DNA from 3 places in the Nonomuraea sp. NPDC048826 genome. Region 3 is predicted to be linked to each of the others. Evidence: riboswitches for the same ligand, from Rfam matches in the RefSeq annotation. Region 3 holds a riboswitch; each other region holds the start of a gene.
What was found. A riboswitch is a leader RNA that binds a small molecule or an ion and turns the genes downstream of it on or off. The one in region 3 is predicted to bind cyclic di-AMP.
Positions count from the first base shown of each region.

Region 1 (7,546 bases), on a different contig from region 3:
TGTGCCGCCGCTACTACGGCGACGTCACCGCCGTCGTGGTGGAGCCCGGCGTCCGCACCGGCGTGCCGGTCCGCATGGACAACCCCAAGGAGGTCGGCAGCGACCGCATCGTGAACGCGCTGGCCGCCATCGACCAGTACGGCGGCCCGTGCATCATCGTCGACTTCGGCACCGCCACCTCGTTCGACGCGGTGTCGGCCAAGGGCGAGTACATCGGCGCGGTCACCGCCCCCGGCATCGAGATCTCCGTCGACGCCCTGGCCGCCGCCGGCGCCCAGCTGCACAAGGTGGAGCTGATCAGGCCTCGCTCCGTCATCGCCAAGAACACCGTCGAAGCGCTTCAGGCGGGCATCATCTACGGCTTCGCCGGTCAGGTCGACGGCATCGTCGAGCGGATGGCCGCGGAGCTGGCCGACGACCCCGACGACGTGACCGTCGTCGCCACCGGCAGCCACGCCGGCTTGGTCGTCGGCGAGTCGCGCTCCATCGACGTCCAGGAGCCGTGGCTCACCCTCATCGGGCTGCGGCTCATCTACCAGCGCAACACCGCGTAAACCGCATGGACCGCGGAAAAGGAGCAAGCGGCCCCCCGCTCGGGTAGGGGACCGCTTGCGGCTCTTCGCCGGAGGCTACTCGGCCTCGGCGGCGTACAGGTACTCCCAGTGACCGCACTTGGTCACCCAGTGCTTGTGCGGGTGGATCTGGCAGACCTTCACCCGCACCGCGGAGACGTCGTCGACGTCGAACGAGAACTTCTTGTAGCCGGGGTAGCCGCAGAACTTCCGGGCGTAGACGTCGTCCCAGTCGTGGTGGAAGTCGGCCGCCTGGAACTTCACGTAGGCGCACTTGCCGCCCTGCCCGTAGGTCCGCTGGTCGAGATCGTAGAGCCGGCCGCTGACGTAGGCGGTGTTCGACTGCTGGTGCTCGTCCCACTTCACGCCGATCCAGCCCTTGGCCTTGGCGAGGTGGTGCTTGGCGTAGACGGAGCCCCAGGTGTCGGAGTAGTCGAACCCGTTCGACGTGGTGGTGGCGCTCGCGGCGGCGGGCATGGACAGGGCGACGGCACCGGTGGCGGCGACGGCGAGCAGGCCGGTCGCGATCTTCTTGATCATGATCTCTCCCATGAGCCCCTCCCCTGGGCCGGCCCGCTGCCGGATCCCCCCTTCGAGCTCGTGACTCATTGGTAACGGAGCGTGCTTGCAGGCCCCCTGCAGGGCACCGACGAGCCCTTGCAGGCGGCCGTATCCCCTACCCTTTGGTGGTGTGAGTGACGAACTTCCCGAGCAGATGCGCATCCGGAGGGAGAAGCTCGACCGCCTTCGCGCCGAAGGCGTCGACCCTTACCCGGTGAGTTTCCCCCGCACGACCACCAACGCGGAGGTCAGGGAGAAATACCAGGGCCTGGAGCCCGACACCGCCACCGGCGACCGGGTCGGCGTGGCCGGGCGCGTCATGCTCAACCGCGTCGGCGGCAAACTCTGCTTCGCCACGCTGCGCGACGGCGGCGGCGACCTGCAGGTCATGATCTCGCTCGACAAGGTGGGCGAGGAGTCGCTCGCGTCCTGGAAGCGCGACGTCGACCTGGGCGACCACGTCGGGGTCGAGGGCGAGGTGATCACGTCGAGGCGCGGCGAGCTGTCCATCCTGGCCGACCGCTGGCAGATCACCTCCAAGTGCCTGCGCCCCCTGCCGGAGAAGCACGTCGGCCTGACCGACCCCGAGGCGCGGGTCCGCCAGCGCTACGTCGACCTCATCGTCAACGACGACGCCCGCAAGATGGCCCGCATCCGCAGCGCCACCGTGCGCGCGGTGCGCGAGTTCTGGCACGAGGAGGGCTACCTCGAGGTCGAGACGCCCATGCTGCAGCCCATCCACGGCGGCGCGGCGGCCCGGCCCTTCGTGACCCACATCAACGCCTACGACATGGAGCTCTACCTCCGCATCGCGATCGAGCTCTACCTCAAGCGGCTCGTGGTCGGCGGTCTGGAGAAGGTCTTCGAGGTCAACCGCAACTTCCGCAACGAAGGCGCCGACTCCACGCACAACCCCGAGTTCACCATGCTCGAGGCCTACGGCACCTACCTCGACTACCACGACATGGCCGACCTCACCCAGCGCATGTACCAGAAGGCCGTGGTGGCCGCGCTCGACACCACCGTGGTCGTCCACGACGGCGTCGAGGTCGACCTCGGGCTGCCCGAGTGGCCCCGGATCAAGCTCTACGACCTGGTGTCCGGCGCCGTGGGCGAGGAGGTCACCACCGAGACCCCGCTGGAGCGCGTCCGCGCCCTGGCCGACAAGCACGACGTCCAGTGGGACCCGAAGTGGGGCCAGGGCAAGCTCGTCCAGGAGCTGTTCGAGGAGCTCGTCGAGCACACCCTGATCCAGCCGACGTTCGTGATGGACTACCCGGTGGAGACCTCACCGCTGGCCCGCATCCACCGCGACGACCCGCTGCTGACCGAGAAGTGGGACCTCATCGGCTTCGGCACCGAGCTCGGCACCGCCTACTCCGAGCTGATCGACCCGCTCGACCAGCGCGGCCGGCTGGAGGCGCAGTCCCTCCTCGCCGCCGGCGGCGACGTCGAGGCCATGCAGCTCGACGAGGACTTCCTGCAGGCTCTTGAGTACGGCATGCCCCCGACGGGCGGCATGGGCGCCGGCATCGACCGGATGATCATGGCCTTCACCGGCAAGAACATCCGCGAGACCATCCTGTTCCCGCTGGTCAAACCCACCCGTTAACGGTTGAGCCGGACCGGCAGCCGGGCGAGCCCGCGCAGCACCAGGTTCTCCCTGTACGGGGGATCCGGGTCGGCAAGCTCCAGGTCCGGCGCCGTTCCGGCCAGCGCGGCCAGCGCCACCTCGCCCTCCAGCCTGGCCAGCGGCGCGCCCAGGCAGAAGTGGATGCCGAGGCCGAACGCCAGATGCCGGCCCGGCGCCCGCCCCACGTCGAACCGGTCCGGGTCGGGGAAGACGGCCGGGTCGCGGTTGGCCGCGCCCACCAGCGCCATCGTCATGGTGCCCGCGGGCACCATGACACCGTCCAGCTCGGCGTCCGCCAGCGCGGTGCGCGCCGTGAGCTGGACCGGCGGGTCATACCTGAGCACCTCCTCGACGACCTCCCTGGGCCGCTCGGCCGCCTCCCGCAGCACTCCGTGCCTGACCAGGTTGAGCACGCCGTTGGCGATGAGGTTGACGGTCGTCTCGTGCCCGGCCACGAGCAGCAGCACGCACGTGGCCAGCAGCTCGCGCTCGGTCAGCTCCGAGACCTGGACGAGCGCGCTGAGCAGGTCGTCGGCGGGCCGCGCGCGCCGCAGCGCGATGAGGCCCTGGAAGTAGTCGTGGAACTCGCGCCGGTCGCGCTGGGTGCGTTCGGCCAGCTCGTCGCTGACGATCGGGTCGAGGCTGCGGGCCAGGGTCTGGCTCCAGCCGCGGAACCGTTCATGGTCCTCGGGCGGCACCCCCAGCATCTCGCTGATCACCATGACCGGCAGCGGGTAGGCGAAGTCGCGGACCAGGTCGGCCTCGTCGGGCAGCGCGGCGATCAGGTCCGCGGTGATCGCCTCGATGCGCGGGCGCAGCCGCCGCACCATGCCGGGCGTGAACGCTCTGCTGACGAGCCCGCGCATGCGGGTGTGGTCGGGCGGGTCCATCATGAGGAACGACCGGACCGGCTCGTCCGGTCCGCCCGCCGGAGTGGGGCCGTGGCCGAACCGGGGGTCGCGCAGGATGGCCGAGCACAGCTCGTGGGAGGTGGCGACGAGCAGCCCGCCGCGCGTCCGGTAGCACGGCCGTGGAAGTTTCCCGTAGGTGGAATACGGGTCACGCAGGAACCCGTCGTCGTGCGGATCGAAACCCAGCAGGTCGCCGGCTGACGAGGCGGGCGTCGGCGCGCTGTCAGAGGCGTTGTGATCGATCATTGTGCCGCGAAATGTGCCGACATATGGCGAGTACTTCATGTACATCGGATCATGTCAATGGCTGTCGTCAAGTGCGGCAGATCTCGTGCTTGACGGTCTTTCCTGGATGCGTTTACGTAGTCCGGGACGAGCAGCCATTTGCTCGGGCCGGGACGTCACCGAGTAGTGCTGTTGGTGGGGGAGGGCTCCAGATGGATGTGCTCAGTGAAAACGTCGAACTGAGCCATGCAGATTTGGCGTTGCTGGCGGAGCTCGCCAGAGGCGTCACGGTCGACCGCGTGGGGCGGCGCCTTGATTGCAGCGGCCGTACGGTGCGCCGAAGACTGAGGGGGATCTGCGACCGGATCGGCGTGGCCACGGCCATCGAGGCCGTGGCCTGGGCGGCGCGCCGCCAGCTGATCTGACCCGCCGCCGGGCGGTCAGTCGGCGATGCGCACCGCGCCGGCGTAGGGGCGCCGGGCGATCGAGGCGATGCGGACGACGTCACCGGTCTGCGGAGCGTGCACCATCATGCCGCCGCCGAGGTAGATGCCCACGTGGTGCAGGTCGCTGTAGAAGAAGACCAGGTCGCCGGGGCGCAGCTCCTCACGTGAGATGTGCCTGCCCGCGGTCCACTGGTCGCCGGTGTAGTGCGGCAGCGAGATGCCGACGCGCTGGTAGGCGGCCATGACCAGGCCGGAGCAGTCGTAGCCGTTGGGGCCTTCCGCGCCCCAGACGTACGGCTTGAGCTGCTGGGTGAGCGCCCAGCGGGCGGCCTGGGCGGCCTTGCCGTCGCCGGCGATGGGGAGGTTGACCTTGACGGCCCGGGTGCCGGGCCGTCCGGCCTCGCCGAGCGCGCGCTGGAACAGCCGGCTCTCGACCTTGGTGACGAGTCCGGAGATCCGCTCGCGCTTGGCGCCGAGGTCCTCGACGATCTCGTTGACCTCGGCGATGCGCTTCTCGGCGCCGGCCCTGGCGCGCTCGGCGGCGTTCATGGCCTTGGTGAGCTTGAGCACTTCCTCGGCCTGCTGCTGGCGCAGGGCGTAGGTGGTGGCCGCGCGGTCGAGGTAGGTGTCGGGGTCGCCGCTGCCGGCGAAATTGAGCGTGCGGTTGAGGCCGCCGGACATGTACTCGGCCTCGACGAGCAGGGTCGCCTTGGTCTTCTTGGCGGACAGGTCGGCCTCGCTGTCGGCGAGTCTCTTCTTGGCGTTCTCGACGGCCTTCTGGGCGGTCTTGAGCTTCTCGCGCTGGCCGTTGTACTGCTCGGTGAGCGTCTCGATCTCCAGGTGCATCTTCTCCACCTTCTCGGAGAGCTCCTTGAGCGAGGGTTCGGGGTCGGCGGCGGCGGGACCGGCGGAGACGGCGAGCACCAGGGCGGCGAGGGCGGCGCCCGCGATGGCCATCCTGCGATCGCGCGTGCGCTTCACCAATCAAAGCTCCTTCCGTTGGCGCCGACCGAGTTAGCTGACGGGTTCGGGCCGGAGCAGCCCTACCGAGCGAGCTGCTCGGATTCACCCCTGGTGGCGCTGCTGGAACGCCGCCGACGGGTCCCCGGCTCCCCTTGCGGGGATTGGGCGCGTCTCCGTGCGACATGCACGGGGACATCGACGCTGGACACTAATGCACCCCGGGTTCCTGCTCAACCGGAACTGCCGAGTCTGTAGAGGTTTCACAACCGACAGGTCACAAGGTGATCTCGCGGACCCGCGTCCAGCAAAGACTTTATGTCGTCTTTGCCCTAGCTCGATCCGGGCGTGAACCTGGAGGAAACCTATAACGGCCTGCGTCGTCCCATCGGTCACGAGACGTTACAAGTTGGACGGAAGTCCGGGGTTAGGGGTGAGCCGTAATCGCAATCGGTACGCTGGATAGCCATGGAGCAGGTCGCGGAACGTCCCCTACCCGAGACGGAGGTCCTGGTCCGGCGTGCCCGGACTCCCGATGTCAAGGCCATCAAACTGCTGGTCGACACCTATGCGGGAGCCGGTCCGCGACTGCTGGAGAAGGCCGCCGTCACCCTGTACGAAGACGTGCAGGAGTTCTGGGTCGCCGAGCGCGACGGCAGGGTCGTGGGCTGCGGCGCGCTGCACGTGCTCTGGGAGGACCTGGCGGAGATCCGCACCGTCGCGGTGCACCCGGAGGCGCGCGGGCTGGCGATCGGACACCGCATCGTCACCGCTCTCATCGCCACGGCGAAAGAACTCGGGCTAAGGCGCGTATTCTGCCTCACGTTCGAGGTCGACTTCTTCGCGAGGCACGGATTCCGTGAGATCCAGGGCACCCCTGTCTCGCCCGAGGTCTACGCGGAACTCCTGGCCTCGTACGACGAGGGCGTGGCCGAGTTCCTGGACCTGGAACACGTCAAGCCGAACACCCTGGGCAACACCAGGATGTTGCTTCACCTGACCTCGGGTGATACGGATCTTGACTGACAGAAAAGGTGATTGTTGATACCCATGTCGATACGTTGTCCAGGACAGGCATGTGCCCTGACACGTGCCACATGCGCACGCGAAGCGAGGTGACACGGTGAGCACCGGACAGCCGCCGTATCCGCAGGATGAATCCGGCGAGAATCATCCTGGATACGGGCATAACCCGGGACGCCCCCAAGGCGAGGATCCCGACGCGACGGTCGTGGGCTATCGGGCCGACGACCCTTACGGCCAGGGCCAGTACGGCCAGCAGCAGCAGTACGGCCAGCAGCAGTACGGGCAGCCGGGTCAGCAGGGCTACGGCCAGCAGGGCGCGTCCCAGCCGGGCTACGGCCAGCAGCCTGACTACGGTCAGCAGGGCTACGGCCAGCAGGGCTCCTCCCAGCCTGACTACGGCCAGCAGTACGGTCAGCAGCCGCAGTCCCAGCCGGGCTACGGTCAGCAGCCGCAGTACGGCCAGCAGGGCCCGTCCCAGCCTGACTACGGTCAGCAGTACGGTCAGCAGCCGCAGTCCCAGCCGGGCTACGGCCAGCAGCCGCAGTACGGCCAGCAGCCCGCCTCGGGTCAGCAGGGCTACGGGCAGCAGGGCTATGGGCAGCAGGGTTACGGTCAGCAGCCCACGTCGGGCCAGCAGGGCTACGGCCAGCAGCCCGAGTCCCAGCCGGGCTACGGGCAGCAGTACGGCCAGCAGCCCACGTCGGGCCAGCAGGGCTACGGCCAGCAGCAGTACGGGCAGCAGGGTTATGGTCAGCAGCCCCAATACGGACAGCAGGGCTACGGCCAGCAGTCGCAGTACGGCCAGCCGGGCTACGGCCAGCCGGGCTACGGGCAGCAGTACGGTCAGCCGGTCGGCGTGCAGCCGCCGGGCGCCCCGGCGCCGCTGGCGGAGTGGTGGCAGCGGCTGGTGGCCCGGCTCATCGACTTCGTGCTGTTCGGCATCGTCTACTGGGTGGCGAACTTCATCCTCTACAGCCTGCTGTTCGTCTCGTACAACTCCGCGACGGGCGTCTCGTCGGGCTTCCTCACGTCGTTCCTCGCCGGTCTGCTGTTCTGGCTGGTGGTCGGCGGCATCTACGTGGCCTACGAGTACTTCATGACCAAGGCGAACGGGCAGACGCTCGGCAAGATGGTCATGGGGATCAAGGTCGTGCCCGTGGGGCAGGCGCTGCCGCCGGGCGGGCTGCCCAACGGCCTGGCGCTGAAGCGGGC
Region 1 covers NZ_JBICUQ010000006.1:543,467-551,012, reverse strand. Annotated here, with positions in the region: gene ACGFI7_RS24330 (type III pantothenate kinase) at 1-554, shown strand, start outside; gene ACGFI7_RS24325 (hypothetical protein) at 630-1,124, opposite strand; gene lysX (bifunctional lysylphosphatidylglycerol synthetase/lysine--tRNA ligase LysX) at 1,288-2,745, shown strand; gene ACGFI7_RS24315 (cytochrome P450) at 2,742-3,923, opposite strand; gene ACGFI7_RS24310 (LuxR family transcriptional regulator) at 4,115-4,327, shown strand; gene ACGFI7_RS24305 (C40 family peptidase) at 4,343-5,329, opposite strand; cyclic di-AMP (ydaO/yuaA leader) riboswitch at 5,337-5,489, opposite strand; gene ACGFI7_RS24300 (amino-acid N-acetyltransferase) at 5,777-6,334, shown strand; gene ACGFI7_RS24295 (RDD family protein) at 6,540-7,546, shown strand, end outside.
Region 1: it holds a riboswitch for cyclic di-AMP, as region 3 does, so the genes downstream of both, ACGFI7_RS24305 (C40 family peptidase) here and ACGFI7_RS29750 (D-alanyl-D-alanine carboxypeptidase family protein) in region 3, are expected to answer to the same signal.

Region 2 (7,546 bases), on a different contig from region 3:
GATCGAGCAGGCCAGGGAGGTGGCGCTGGAGGAGGTCAGGCCCGGCGACGAGGGCCGCGTCTTCTACCGCAAGAAGTGGTGGCAGAAGGTCATCGTCATGTCCGGCGGCCCCGCGATGAACTTCGTGCTGGCCTTCTTCCTCTACACGCTCCTGCTCGTCGGCATCGGCGTGCCCACCTACGCGCCGATCGTCTCGCCCGAGACCAACACGTGCGTCATCCCGATCAGCGAGCAGCGCACCGAGTGCCGCTCCGGCGACCAGCCCACCCCCGCCTCCCAGGCGGGGCTGAAGGCCGGTGACAAGATCGTCTCCCTCGACGGGCAGAAGATCGAGACGTGGGAGGACGCCACCCGGATCATCCGCTCCCACGGCGCCGGCCCCGCCGAGCTGGGCATCGTCCGCGACGGCACGGCCATGACCCTGCAGACCTCGCTCATCGCCCAGGACCGGCCCAAGCCCGGCGAGCCCGACGTGATCGAGAAGAACGTCGGCTTCCTCGGCGTGCTGCCGACCGAGGTCATGCAGCAGCAGAGCTTCGGCGCGGTCTTCCCGTACATGGCCGACCTGACCGGCCGCGTCGCGATGTCCCTGGTCAACCTGCCGCAGAAGATGGTCGGCGTCTGGGACGCCGCGTTCTCCGGGGCCGAGCGCGACCCCGAGGGCCCGGTGGGCGTCGTCGGCGCGGGCCGCATGGGCGGCGAGATCCTCGCCTCCGACCTGACCGGCGTGCAGAAGCTGTTCGTCTTCGTCAACCTGCTGGCCGGGTTCAACCTCGCGATCGGCATGTTCAACCTGATCCCGCTGCTGCCGCTCGACGGCGGCCACATCGCCGGCGGGCTCTGGGAGGGCCTCAAGCGCGCCTGGGCGCGGATCATGCGCCGTCCCGAGCCGTCCTACGTCGACATCGCCAAGGTGCTGCCCCTGACCTACGCCCTGGCCATCGTCATGATCGTCATGGCCGGGCTGCTGGTCTACGCCGACCTGATCAACCCGCTCCGTCTCACCGGCTGACCCCGCCCGCCCGGGGCGCATAATCGTGGGCATGGACCCGCTGGAACGGCTGCGCGCCATCTGCCTGTCCCTGCCCGAGGTGACCGAACGGCTGAGCCACGGCGAGCCCACCTGGTTCGTCCGCGGCAAGAAGACGTTCGTCATGTACGCCGACCACCACCACGACGACCGGCTCGCCTTCTGGTGCGCGGCCCCGCCCGGCGCCCAGGAGGAACTGGTGGCGCACGACCCGATCCGCTTCTTCCGCCCCCCGTACGTCGGACACCGCGGCTGGCTCGGCGTCCACCTCGACGTCGAGGGCGTCGACTGGGACGAGATCGCCGAACTCGTCACCGACGCCTACCGGCAGATCGCCCCCAAGTCCCTCCTCACTCAACTGCCCTGAGCCGCCTGGCAGCGTCCCTGCCCGCCTCCGCCGAGCCGCTGCGCGCATCCCCACCCGCGTGGCCTGAGCCGCCCCACGAGGTCTCCGGCCGCGCTAGCGTGCGTTGATGGACCTTTTCGGACGCTCGTGGACAGCCTTGCGCACGGCCGTCGCCGACCTGCCGGACGACGCCTTCACCCGGCCCTCCGGCTGCGCCGGCTGGCTCGTACGCGACCTGGTGTGCCACCTGATCATCGACGCCCAGGACGTCCTGATCACCCTGGTGACCCCCGCGAACGGCCCGCCCACCCGCGACGCGATCACCTACTGGGAGGTCTCCTCAACGCCGCCGACCGGCGAGGATCCGCTCGACGCCCTGACGGTCCGGCTCGCCGCCGCGTACGGCGATCCCCGGCTGCTCCGCTTCCACCTCGACGACGTGGGCTCCGCCGCCGGACGCGCCGCCGAACTGGCCGACCCGCACGCCCTGGTCACCACCCGGGACGAGGTCCTCAGCACGGGCGACTACCTCGCCGCGTACGTCCTGGAGTGGACACTCCACCACCTCGACCTCGTCGCCCACCTCCCCTCCGTCCCGGGACCCCCCGAGGAGGCCCTGGCCCGGTCCCGCCAGATGCTGGAGACGATCGCCGGCACCCCGTTCCCCACGTCGTTCCCCACGTCGTTCACCGACGAGGAGACCCTGCTGATCGGCACCGGCCGGCGAACGCCGACAGCCACCCAGCGAGCGACGCTGCGCGACCTGCCCGTCCCCTTCGTCCTGGGCTGACGGTGTCAGGGACCGAAGCTCCAGACGTTGCCGACCGGGCGCCCGCCGCGTCGGAGGACGATGCCGAGAAGCGCGGTCAGGTCTTCGTCCACGTACGCCAGGAGCTCCTCGCCGAAGACGCACAGGGAGGCTTCGCTCCAGTTGCCGAACGTGCCCATCCTGAGGTCCTCGGTGACCTGGACGACGTGTTCGTCGACCAGGTAGGCGTAACCCACCCAGTATGGCTGCCCGGGCCCACCGGCACGGAGTGGATCCGTGCGGGAGCCGCTGATGAACCACTTGAGACGGTAAAGCCGGTCCCCAGGTCGAGCGACCGCACGTACACCGCGCGCGATGATCCCTTCCACCTCGGCCAGCACCGGATCGTCCGAACGTTCGATGGCGCCGAGATACCAGGTTGCGGAGGCAGGAGGCTCGACGATGCCGCGATCGGCGGTCTCGTAGGTCACCTCGAACCGGGTCTCGAACCGCTTCCAGATCTCGTCATGCTCGGGTTCGGACAGGAGCTGCATGGTGGCCCGCTCCCTGGCCGGCTCGCCCGCGGGCGCCCAGCGGTAGGTGCTCACCCGGGTGATCTCATGGAAGCCCGTGGTGAGGTAAGCGGGCACCAGCGAGTCGGGTGCTTCGGCGACGAGATAGCGCGGCGTACGGGGCCGGAACCCGCGTAGATCACGCCCTTCGGCCCAGGCGGCCGCGGCTTGGAGCAGTTCGGGCCGGGGGCCGGTGATGCCTCCGACGGCCGCGAAGTCGGTGTCGCCCACGTGCTCGATCCAGAGCGCGTCCAGGATCCGCCCCTCGTGCTCCAGCACCAGGATCTTCATCTCCGATCCCGTCCTGCGGGCCATCCCGTCGGCCACCATCTCCGAGAGCGGCCGCCGCTGCTCGGGCGCGGCCGCGGCCTTGCGGAGCAGTCGCTCGAGTTCTCCGTAGCTTTCGTATCGTACGCGCATGCCCGGCCGGAGGGCTTCGGCCGACGGGACGTCCGCGATGCCGGCCGCGAGGACGGCGCGCATCGGCCCCGGGACGAACCCCGCGGCCCGCAGCGACGCGCCGAGCAACGGGGAGTCGTGGGCGTAGACCTTCCACTCGACCGGCTCGTGGCGCGCGGCGAAGAGGGCCTGCTGCCGACGGATCGACTCCGCCAGGTCGTCGCCGACCGGACCGGCGTGGTCGACGGTTCCGTGGGTGCCGTAGTGCGTGCGGACCAGCGACCCGTCCCGCTCGACCACGGCTCCCCACGGCGTGTCCCGCGGAACGATGCCGCGTAACTGGCTCTCGTAGACAGCCAGCAGGCTCTCGGCCACCTCAGCCACGTCGTCTGCCTCTCAGTTCTGATCACTCAGAGGCACTATCTCCTGTTTCAGCAACCCATGGCGCGGCACGAACGGGGTGGCGCGTCCGCGCGGCCCAAGGCACGCAGTGCGCCGATGGCGTCGACGGAGCCGCCGGGACAGGGGCAGCCGTGGTCTCGACGTGCCGCGCGGTACTGGCCTCTCGGTCGCCGATCCCGAGAAGCTCACCGGCTGCTTTCAGTGCATCGAGATGTGGACGTGGTCGAAGTGGTTCTCGGTGATGCTGCCGCGGTTGGACATGCCGCTCCAGCCCGAGCCGTGGTTGATGCGCTGCTTCCAGATCACGTACTTCACGCCCAGTTTGGCGCGGTTGCTGAGGGCCCACTCGGCGATGCGGTCGCCGAGTGCCGCGTTGCCCGCCGTCGGCATCGAACCGCCGGTGCTCATCATGAAGTCGCAGGCCCGGCCCAGTGGATGCTCTCCGCTGGAGCCGGCGCGGAAGCAGCCCACGCTGAACGGCAGGGCGAAGTTCTTCGCCAGCTCCGTCTTCATCAGCCGGGTGCGCGGCGTGATGTTGTCGGAGCCGGACGGGAGCTGCGGCGCCCAGCTGCCGTCGGAACGGCGGCCGGTGGCGAACGGCACCAGGTCCTCCAGCTTGCCCTGGATGTCCTTGATGACGTCCTCGGCGTCTTCGCGCTGGTCGGTCACCTCGGCGGCGTCGGCCTCGATCTCCTTGGCCAGCTTGGCCGCCTCGTCGACCGCCTTCTTCTTCTCGTCGCGGGCCGCCGCCACCTTGGCGACCATCGCCTGCTGCTCGGCCGTGAGCTGCTCCAGCAGGGCAGCGCCGCGGCCGTCGGGCAGCGTCATCAGGCTGGGCAGCCGCATGCCGCCGCCGTTCTGGTACTGCAGCCTGGCCAGGTCGGCGACCCGCTGCTCGGCGGTGTCGAGCGCCTTCTCGGCCGTGGCCAGCCGCTCCTCGGCGGCCTGCGCCGCCTTGCGGGCCTCGGCCAGCTCGACGCGCTTGAGGTTGTAGCGCTCGATCAGCTTGTCGACCTTCGCGTTGAGCTGCTTCAGCTCCTTGCGGAGCTGCTGCTCGCTGGGCTTGGGGTCCGCTGCCGCGGGCGCGGTCAGGACGGGGATGAAAGCCACCGCCGCGGCGGTGATGAAACCGATGGCATGGTGCGCGGGGGACGCTGCCGCCACGTACTGGGTCCTCTCCCTCTGCCTGCCGGGTTAGCTGACGGGTTCGGGCACGGGAGCAGTTCCCTACCACCGAAGTGGATTCACCCCAAGTGCGGTTGGGTCCCCGGCTCCCGGGCACTCGCCCGGGATTAGGCGTGACGCACGGTTACGGCCGTGCTCGAAGGCATATTAGTGGTAGATCACGGGTAATGCGACCCAAACAGAAATCCTTTAGTGATCTACCTGTGATCGAAGCATGCTGGCGGCTTCCTCGGGGAGCACGTCGTTGACGAACGCGCCCATGGCCGACTCCGATCCTGCCAGATACTTCAGCTTGCCCGGGGCCCGCCTGATGCTGAACAGCTCCAGGTGGAGGTAGGCCAGCTCACGGTCCTGCCGGACCGGCGCCTGGTGCCAGGCCGAGATGTACGGCATCGGCACCCCGAACAGCCCGTCCAGGGCCCGCAGCACCGAGGTGTAGAGCGGCGCGAACGCGGCCCGCTCGGCCTCCGACAGCGCGGCCAGGTCCGGCACCTGGCGATGCGGGTAGACGTGCACCTCGAACGGCCAGCGCGCGGCGGCCGGCACGAACGCCGTCCACAGCTCGTTGGCCGCCACCACCCGGATCTCCGCCTTCCGCTCCGCCTCCAGCACGTCGGCGTAAAGGTTGCGCCCCGGCCGCCGCTCCGCGTACCGCCGGGCCGCGCCGAGTTGCAGCTTGGTGCGGGGCGTCACGTACGGGTACGCGTAGATCTGCCCGTGGGGGTGGAACAGCGTGATGCCGATCTCCTCGCCCCGGTTCTCGAAGCAGAAGACCTGCTCGACGCCCTCCACCGCGGACAGTTCGGCCGTACGGTCGGCCCAGGCCTCCATGACCAGCTCCACCTGGTCGTCGGAGAGCCGGGAGAACGAGGAGTCGTGCTGTGAGGTGAAACACACCACCTCACATCGTCCCACCCCCGGCCGGACCTCGCTCAACCCACCGACATCCGCATAAGTCCCGAGATTTCCGGAGAAGGAGGGGAAGCGGTTCTCGAACACGACCACGTCGTAGTCGTACGCCGGGATCTCCGACGCCCGTGTGTCCGACGACGGGCACAGCGGGCACTCGTCGGCCGGCGGCAGGAACGTCCGGGTCTGCCGGTGGCCCGCCATCGCGATCCACTCCTCGGTCAGCGGGTCGTAGCGCAGCTCCGACGCCACCGGCCGCGGATCGAGCGGCCGCCGGTCGACGGCGCCGCGGTCGGCGCCGTCGCTCCGGTCGAAGTAGATGAGCTCCCGGCCGTCGGCCAGATGGGTGATGGTGCGCTTCACGCCGCCCCCTCCGCGATGATCAACTCTCCGGCCCTGTCGGCCAGCTCCCTGCGCGCCTCTTCCGGCAGCCCCGCGTCGCTGATGACCACGTCGGCCTCCGACAGCTCGGCGATGGTGCTGATGCCGACCGTGTTCCACTTGGTGTGGTCGGCGGGCACCACGAGCCGGTGCGCGGCGCCGATGAGCTCCCGGTCGGTCTCGGACTCCAGCAGGTTGGGCGTGGTGAACCCGGCGCGCACGCTCATGCCGTGCACGCCGAGGAAGAGCGTGTCGACGTGCAGGCGGCGGATCGCGGCGACGGCGACGGGGCCCACGAGGGCGTCGGAGGGGGTGCGCACGCCGCCGGTCAGCACGACCGTGCGGTCGGCGCGGGGATTGCGGTGGAAGACGTCGGCGACCGGCACCGAATTGGTGATCACGGTGAGCTCGGGCACGCCGATGAGGTGGTGGGCCAGTGACCACGTGGTGGTGCCGGCGGACAGGGCGACCGCGGTGCCGGGGCGCACGAGCTGCGCCGCGCGACGGGCGATGGCCTCCTTCTCCTGCTGCTGGCGGGCCGACTTGGCGGTGAAGCCCGGCTCCTCGGTCGAGCCGGGGCCGATGGCGGTGGCGCCGCCGTGCACCTTCTCCAGCAGTCCGCGATCGGCGAGCACCTCGAGATCGCGGCGGATGGTCATGTCGGAGACGCCGAGCTCGCGTACGAGATCGGCCACGCGGACCCCGCCCTTGCTGCGCACGCGTTCGAGGATCGCCTGCTGGCGTTGCTGTGCGAGCACGCCCCCGCTCCTTCCAACAGATTCCACCAAATTATGACACGAATATGTTGGGGATTGTGAGGTTGACCTGAGGCCTTGCCGGGAGGCGCCTGACGCGGGACGTTGGGTCGGACCCCGTACCCGTACATCGAGAGTCGTCGAGAGGAGAGCGTATGGCCAGGCGCGCTCGTAAGGGCAGGGCACGCAAGAAGAAGAAGGCCAACCACGGCAAGCGCCCCACCGCGCGCTGACGGACCCGGCCCGCCGCCCGCGACGCGGGCGGCGGGTCCTCGTCACACCGGCAGACCGCTCAGCGCCTCGTCGATGCGCTCCTGCGGCAGCGTGAAGTCCTCCATCTCACCCGACAGGTAGCGTTCGTACGCGGCCAGGTCGAAGTGGCCGTGCCCGCACAGCGCGGTCAGGATCACCTTCTCCTCCCCGGTCTCCTTGCAGCGCAGCGCCTCGGCGATGGTCTCGGCCAGCGCGTGCGTCGGCTCCGGAGCGGGCAGGATGCCCTCGGTCCTGGCGAAGCGCACCCCCGCCTCGAAGCACTCCTTCTGCGACCGGGTGACCGCCTCGAACATGCCCAGCTCGTACATGTGCGACAGCAGCGGCGACATGCCGTGATAGCGCAGCCCGCCCGCGTGGATCGGGTCCGGCACGAAGTCGTGGCCCAGCGTGTGCATCTTCATCAGCGGGGTGAGCCCCGCCGTGTCGCCGAAGTCGTACGCGTAACGGCCGCGTGTGAACGACGGGCACGCCGCCGGCTCCACGGCCCGGATGACCGGGTCGATCTTCCCGGCCAGCTTCTCGCGCAGGAAGGGGAAGACCAGGCCG
Region 2 covers NZ_JBICUQ010000005.1:717,373-724,918, forward strand. Annotated here, with positions in the region: gene ACGFI7_RS21650 (M50 family metallopeptidase) at 1-1,012, shown strand, start outside; gene ACGFI7_RS21655 (MmcQ/YjbR family DNA-binding protein) at 1,044-1,397, shown strand; gene ACGFI7_RS21660 (maleylpyruvate isomerase N-terminal domain-containing protein) at 1,504-2,166, shown strand; gene ACGFI7_RS21665 (DUF2716 domain-containing protein) at 2,172-3,479, opposite strand; gene ACGFI7_RS21670 (coiled-coil domain-containing protein) at 3,696-4,661, opposite strand; cyclic di-AMP (ydaO/yuaA leader) riboswitch at 4,667-4,806, opposite strand; gene galT (galactose-1-phosphate uridylyltransferase) at 4,872-5,954, opposite strand; gene ACGFI7_RS21680 (DeoR/GlpR family DNA-binding transcription regulator) at 5,951-6,730, opposite strand; gene ACGFI7_RS21685 (50S ribosomal protein bL37) at 6,883-6,960, shown strand; gene ACGFI7_RS21690 (TrpB-like pyridoxal phosphate-dependent enzyme) at 7,003-7,546, opposite strand, start outside.
Region 2: it holds a riboswitch for cyclic di-AMP, as region 3 does, so the genes downstream of both, ACGFI7_RS21670 (coiled-coil domain-containing protein) here and ACGFI7_RS29750 (D-alanyl-D-alanine carboxypeptidase family protein) in region 3, are expected to answer to the same signal.

Region 3 (7,546 bases):
CCTCGGCCAGGTCGTCCGGGACGGTGACCTCGCGCTGCGCGGCGTAGGCGGCGTCCCATCGGCCGTCGGCGCGGGCCGCGGCGACCTCGGCCAGCCCTGGCGGGCGCATCCGGCCGGCGGCGGTCAGCGCTTCCACCCGCTCGACGTTCACCCGCGACCAGGGGCTGCCCTTGCGGCGGCGCGAGTAGCGCTGCAGGAAGCAGTGCTGGTCGTACGACTTGCGGTGGCTGTCGATCCAGCCGTAGCAGAGCGCCACGTCCAGGGCCTCGCCGATGGTCGGCGCCTCGACCCGCGACCCCTTCTTGGCGATCAGCAGCCAGGCCCCGCCCTCGTCCTCGTGGTGTTCGGCCAGCCACGCCTCCCACGCGGCGGCGTCCGCGAAGTGCATCATCCGCCCAGGACCTCCAGGTAGTGGCGGTTGTACATGATGCCGAGGACGTTGCCGAACGGGTCGACCACGGACGCGGTGACGAAGCCGGGCCCCCGCTCGGTGAGCGGCTCGTACGGGGTCGCGCCCATGGCGAGCAGCCGGTCGAGCGCGCCCTCGACGTCGTCGACGTGCCAGTGCAGCAGCGCTCCGCCGGGCTCCTTCGCGGCCTGCGGCGGGGCGTACGCGCGGTCGATCAGGCCGAGTTCGGTCTGGCGGTCGCCGATCCTGAACTCGTAGTAGGCGGCCGGCTGCCCGTTGCCGGGACGCTCGAAGTACGGCTCGACGCCCAGCAGTTCGGCGTACCAGTTCTTCGCCGCCTCCAGGTCGTCGGCCCAGATGTTGATGGTGGCGGGTCCTCGCAGCATGTGCCGCTCCTTTCGTCTGATCACCACCTTAGGACCCGTTGAGGAACATGCGGTTCCTCAACGGATCCGACCGGGGCTCTCGTCAGAAGGCGTACGGCCCGAACCGTCCCCAGGCCACGAAGGCGGCCAGCAGGAGCAGCACCACGTTGACGGCGATCGCCGGATACTCCTTGCGCCGGCCGTGCGTGACCGCGGCGCCGACCATGACGGCGACCAGGCCCGCGGCCGCCAGCGGCGTCAGGACCGGGGCGACGCCGAACGTGGCCGGGAGGATCAGCCCGAGCGCCGCCAGCACCTCCAGGGCGCCGATGCCCTTGACCGCGCCCGCCGGGAAGTCCTCCGTCCAGGCCAGGCCGACGGCCGCGAGCGCCTCCTTGGGCTGGATCAGCTTCATCAGGCCGGCCACGCCGAAGGCGGCGGCCAGCAGGCCCGCGACGATCCACAATGCCAAGTCCATGAGGGGTCCTGTTCCAGCGTGAGACGAAGGTCAGACAGGACTGTAGAGGGTGCCGGGCCTGGCCGGTCCGCCACCCTGTCCGGCTACCGCTGGGCCGCGGTGCTGCCGGCCCAGTCGAGCAGGGCCTCGGCGGTCTGGAAGCGGCGGCTGGAGCTGGTCTCGCCGAGCAGGACGCCGACCAGGCGGCTGCCGCCCCGCTCGGCGGCGAAGGCGAGCGTGTAGCCGGCGGCGCGGGTGAAGCCGGTCTTGACGCCGAGCGCGCCGGGGCTGCCGAGCAGGCGGTTGGTGTTGCTCCAGGAGTACGCGCCGTGCTCGGAGGTGGCCGGGAGGGTGTGGTAGCGGGTCGAGGTGACCTTGGCCAGCGTGGGGTTCTCCAGCAGCGCCTGGGCGAGGCGGGCCTGGTCACGGGCGGTGGAGTGACCGCCGCCGCCGTAGGGCATGCCGTCGGCGTTGACGTACGCCGTGTCGTTCATGCCGAGCCGGCGGGCGGTGGCGTTCATCTCGGTCACGAACGCGTCGACGCCCGGCCCGTACGCGCGGGCGAGCGCGTGCGCGGCGTCGGCGCCGGAGGGCAGCATGAGCCCGTACAGCAGGTCCTCGACGGTGAGCGTGTCGCCGGCGCGCAGGTAGGCGACGGCCGCGCCGCCGCCGGCGGCGTAGCGGACGTCGGCGGCGCTGACCTCCACCTTGTCGGTGGGCGCGGCCCGCTGGAGCACGACGTACGCGGTCATCATCTTGGTGAGGCTGGCCACCGGCCTGCGCTGGTCGGCCTCCTTGCTGAAGCGGACCTCGCCGGTGCCGGCGTCGACGAGGTAGGCGGCCTGGGCCAGGACCGCAGGGGTGTCGGCCGCGCGGGTGCCGACGGCGGCCGCGCTCACGGCCGGGGCGGCCTGGGCGGCGGTGGTGCCTGCGGTGGTGCCGGCGGTGGCGACCCCGGCGGCGACGGCGAGGCCGAGCAGCGGGCCGCTCAGCCGGTGGGTGACGTGCATGAGGGGATTGCTCCTCGCTTCCATGCCGCCTACCGGGTTAGCTGACGGGTTCGGGCGTGGAAGTGCCCTACGGCGCGTGCTGCGCCGATTCACCCCAAGGGATGGGTCCCCGGCTCCGCGAACGGACTCGGCGGCCGTGCGCTCCCCGGGGGAGGGCAACGCACGGTCTGGGCAAATGATGCCTCAAGGTAATGCAATCCGACAAAAGCTACAAATGGGATTTCGAGCCTCAAACCGCCTTGTGCAGGGCGAGCAGCCCGCCGACCACCGGGATGCACGCCAGCATCCGGGCGCCCGGCGCCGCCGCGCAGATGACCAGGACATAGGCCGCGCCGTGCAGCGGACCGACGAGCGAGGTGATCGTCTCGGCGTGCACGGTGACGAGGTTGACGAGCAGGACCGCCAGGGTGAGAGCCTCGGCGACGGCCCCGATCCGCAGGAGGGTCACCGGCGTCACGCTCCCGGCCGGACGACCATCAGGACCACCACGACCGCCCAGACCACGTTGTAGAGCCCGGCCAGCATGGACAGCGCGCGCAGGCGGCTCCCGTCGTCCGGGTCACGCAGCGCGTCACGCTGGCGCGGGTGGATCTGGGTGGCGAGCAGGACGGCCGCGACGCCGGTGAGCACCATCGAGAGCGTGATCCAGAGCTCCCCCATCCGGCCCTGCAGCAGGGCCATGACGATCCCGGCGGCGGGCACCAGCAGCCCGAGAAGGCTGTAGCCGCGGGTGACGCGGTGCAGGGCGGCGGCCACGGCCGGGTTGCGCTCGTCCCCGCCGGACGGTCCGGTCACCGGGGCGTACCGGGGAAACAGGCTCGCCGCCACGGCCGAGCCCCCGACGAACACGATGGCCGCCAGGACGTGCACGGACAGCAGGACGTGATCCCTCACATTCATCCTCCAACCTTCAGGGTGACTGAAGCCTAGCGCAAGCTTCAGATGCCCTGAAGGTCGGGCTCCTTCACAAGTCCTCTTGACGGGTGTTGTGTTGGCGTTAACACTTGGCACACATCCCTCCACAAGGTCACGGAAGGAGCGAAACCGCAGCAAAATGTTAGCGCTAACACTGCATCTCGCATGAGAGGCCCACGCCTTCGATGAACACTCCCCCCTCTCCGCGCCGCCGTCTCCGCAGGGCCGCGGCGCCGGCCGTCGCCGTCCTGCTCGCCCTGGGCTGGCTGGTCGCGATCCCGCCCGCCGCGTCGGCCGCCGCCTACGACGCGTACGTCATGGGCTACTTCACCGAGTCGCCCACCCAGCAGGGCGCCGACTACGGCCTGCACCTGGCGGTCAGCCCTGACGGCCTGAACTGGACCCCGCTCAACCAGAACAACCCCGTGGTCACCCCCACGGCCGGCACCGGCGGCCTGCGCGACCCGTACATCCTGCGCAAGCAGGACGGCACCTTCGTGGTGCTGGCCACCGACCTCAAGGGCACCGACTTCTCCCAGAACAACCAGTACATCCACGTGTGGGACTCGCGTGACCTGACCTCGTTCACCGACTACCGCCGGCTCAGGATGCACACCATGGCCACCCACACCTGGGCGCCGGAGGCGTTCTGGGACCAGGCCCGCGGCCAGTACGGCATCGTCTACTCGGCCCGCGACGGCGGCCGCGACGTGTTCATGGTCAACTACACCGGCGACTTCCGGACCGTCAGCGCGCCCCAGGTGTTCTTCGACCCCGGGCCGAACGTGCTCGACGCCACCGTCCTCGTCGACGGCGGGACCGCGTACCTCTACTACAAGAACATGGACGACGGGAACCTGTACGGGGCACGCTCCGCCACGCTGACCCCGCGCAGCTTCACCACCTACACCGGCCCGCTGCGCCAGGGGGGCGGCATCGAGGCGCCGATCCTGGTCAAGTCCAACACGAGCGGCACCGCCTACCTGTGGGGCGACTCCTACTCCCCGGTCAACGGCGAGTTCTACGCCTGGTCGACGGCGAGTCTCGGGTCGGGATCGTGGAGCGTGCTGAACCAGCGCGCCTACACCCAGCCGCTGAACTCCAAACACGCCACCATCGCGCCCATCACCGCCGCGGAGCAGGCCGCGCTGCTCGGCCGCTGGGGAGCGCCGGCCTGGAACCGGCTCAAGTCGTACAACTTCCCCGACCGGTACGTGCGCCACCAGAACTACGTGGCCCGGATCGACCCGTACCCATTCGACCCGTACCCCGACCAGCAGTGGCGGATCGTCCCCGGGCTGGCCGACGCGGCGGGGGTGTCCTTCCGCTCGGTGAGCGACCCCGGCCGCTACCTGCGCCACAGCGGCTACGCCGTGCGCCTCGACCCGGACGACGGGACGGCGCAGTTCAGGGCCGACGCGACGTTCCACCGGGTGCCGGGACTGGCCGACGGCTCCTGGGCGTCGTTCCGGTCCGCCAACTTCCCCGACCGCTACCTGCGGCACAGCGGCTACCTGCTGCGCATCGACCCGGACGACGGCTCGGCCGGGTTCCGCCAGGACGCCACCTTCCGCGTCGGCTCCTGACTCATCCCCCGAGGAGTGCTCGTGTCAACAGCTTCCCTGCCGCGCGCCGCGCGGCGGATCCTCCTGCTCGCCGTCGCCGTCGCCGTCGTCGTCGCGATCGCCGTGTCGGCCGTCGTCACCACCGGCCCCGCCGCGGCGGCGCCCGGCCCGTCCTTCACCAACCCCGTCGTCCCGGCGCCCAACAGCGCCGACCCGACGCTGGTGCAGTACAACGGGTTCTACTACTACGTCGCCACGACGTGGAACTCCGACGTCGTCATGCGCCGCTCGGCGACCATCGCCGGGCTGCGCAGCGCGCCCGAGCAGGTCGTGGTACGGACCGGCGGCACCACCATGTGGGCGCCGCACCTGGAGATGGTCGGCAACCGGTGGTACCTGTACTACTCCGTGGAGCAGGGCAGCCTGCCCCGCCGCACGCACGTCGCCGAGAGCGCCGGCTCCGACCCGATGGGCCCCTACACGATCCGCGGCGTCGTCAACCTGATGCCGAACAACGGCTGGGCGATCGACGCCAGCCTGCTCAAGCTCAACGGCAACCTGTTCATGACGTTCTCGGCGTTCGCGTCCGACGGCCTGCAGTCGCTGTTCATCGCGCCGATGGCGAACCCCTGGACGGCGAGCGCGTACGGCACCCGGATCTCGGCCCCGACCCTGGACTGGGAGCGTCAGAACGGCGCCGTCAACGAGGGCTCGTTCGCCCTGCAGCGCGGCGGCCGGACCTTCCTGACCTACTCGGCCAGCCACTGCAACGGCCCGAACTACAAGCTCGGCATGCTGGAGTACCGCGGCGGCGACCCGCTGTCGGCCGCCTCCTGGAGCAAGTCCGCCGGTCCGATCTTCCAGCGCAACGACGCGAACGGCGTCTACGGCCCCGGGCACCACTCGTTCTTCACCTCCCCCGACGGAACCGAGACCTGGATCGCCTACCACGCCAACTCCTCGTCGAGCCAGGGCTGCGGCACCACCCGCACCACCCGGGTGCAGAAGATCTCCTGGAACGCCGACGGCACCCCCAACCTGGGTGTCCCGGTCTCGACCTCGACCGTGATCCCCGGTCCTTCGGGTGAGCCGGCCCTCACCACGGTCCGGATCCGCAACCGGCACAGCGGCCTGTGCCTGGACGACTACAACTGGGTCACCACCCCCGGCGCGGAGGTGCGCCAGTGGACCTGCAACGGGCTCGCCGCGCAGGACTGGGTGATCACCCCGGCCGCCGACGGCTGGTCCACCGTCACGAACCGGCACAGCGGCCTGTGCCTCGACGACAAGGACTGGGGCACCGCGGCCGGCGCCCCGGTCCAGCAGTGGACCTGCAACGGCCTGGCCGTCCAGCAGTGGCGGATCACGTCCGCGGGCGGCGGCTACTCCACCCTCACCAACCGGCACAGCGGGCTCTGCCTGGACGACTACGAGTGGGTCACCACCCCCGGCGCCGAGGTGCGCCAGTGGACCTGCAGCGGCAACAACGCCCAGCAGTGGACCGTCTCCTGACGGGCCCGGCCCGGCGCGGGGGCTGCCCTCGCGCCGGGCGGGCGAGGCCGCCGTCCGGTTCCACTAGATTGGGGCCCAGCCCACGGAAGGCGAGGTGGAGAGTGCCGATCGGACGAACGGCCACGGGCGGGCGGCTCTACGGCCGGATGCTGGCGCTCGCGGGCCTGGTCCTCGTCGCGGACCAGCTCACCAAGCTGTGGGCGGTCTCGGTGCTCTCCGACGGCGAGCGCATCACGGTGATCCCCCAGGTGATCCAGTTCCGGCTGCTGTTCAACCCCGGCGCCGCGTTCTCGATCGGGGTGGGCGCGACGTGGGTGTTCACCCTGATCGCGGCCGGGGCCGTGGCCGGCATCCTCTACACCGGGCGGCGGCTGCGCTCGCGGGCGTGGGCCGTCGTGCTGGGCGCGCTGCTCGGCGGCGCCTTCTCCCACCTGCTCGACCGCCTGTTCCGGCCGCCCGGCTTCGCCCGGGGCCACGTCGTCGACTTCATCGACTACGGCGGCCTGTTCGTCGGCAACGTGGCCGACATCGCGCTCACCGTCAGCTGCGTCGTGCTGGTGCTGCTCACCCTGCGCGGCATCCCGCTCGACGGCGCGGGAGCCGCCGAGCGGCCGAGGACGTAGCACGCCGGTATGCTCGGCATCACATCCATGTGAAGGTCGAGTGATCATATGCGGATCGGCGAGCTGTCGGAGCGCACCGGCACACCCCCGCGCCTGTTGCGCTACTACGAGGAGCAGGGCCTGATCGCCCCGTCCCGGGCCGCGAACGGCTACCGCGACTACGACGAGAGCCAGGTCGACCGGGTGATGCAGATCCGCGGCCTGCTGGAGGCGGGCCTGCCGACCCGCATCATCAAGCAGATCCTCCCCTGCCTCGACCACCCCGGGCAGATCCACCTGCCGGACGCCCCGCCGGAGATGATCGCCACGCTGGAGCGCCAGCGCGACCGGATGACCGCCCGCATCGACTGCCTGGCCCGCAACCGCGACGCCATCGCCGCCTACCTGGACGCCGTCCGCCCTCCGGCGGACGGCGGCACAGACGGCGACACGGACGGCGACACGGACGGCGACGCGGAGGGCGGCACGGACGGCGATACGGGGGCCGCCCCGTCGTCCGTGGACAAGGACACATACGTCTGCCCCCCGTGAGCGCTCATCAGGCGTCGCGGGACCGCAGCAGCAACCCCCCGGCCAGCAGGGCGGCCGCCGCCCAGGCGGCGAGGACGCCGAGCCCCGCCCAGGGCTGGATCGGCAGGCCGCTCACGCCGACCGTGGCCTGCACGGCGAGGCCGGCGTTCATCGGCGCCA
Region 3 covers NZ_JBICUQ010000008.1:441,378-448,923, reverse strand. Annotated here, with positions in the region: gene ACGFI7_RS29765 (YdeI family protein) at 1-391, opposite strand, end outside; gene ACGFI7_RS29760 (VOC family protein) at 388-795, opposite strand; gene ACGFI7_RS29755 (DoxX family protein) at 878-1,252, opposite strand; gene ACGFI7_RS29750 (D-alanyl-D-alanine carboxypeptidase family protein) at 1,336-2,241, opposite strand; cyclic di-AMP (ydaO/yuaA leader) riboswitch at 2,253-2,384, opposite strand; gene ACGFI7_RS29745 (DUF3817 domain-containing protein) at 2,471-2,689, opposite strand; gene ACGFI7_RS29740 (hypothetical protein) at 2,695-3,141, opposite strand; gene ACGFI7_RS29735 (glycoside hydrolase family 43 protein) at 3,342-4,742, shown strand; gene ACGFI7_RS29730 (family 43 glycosylhydrolase) at 4,764-6,233, shown strand; gene ACGFI7_RS29725 (signal peptidase II) at 6,335-6,856, shown strand; gene ACGFI7_RS29720 (MerR family transcriptional regulator) at 6,905-7,387, shown strand; gene ACGFI7_RS29715 (ABC transporter permease) at 7,395-7,546, opposite strand, start outside.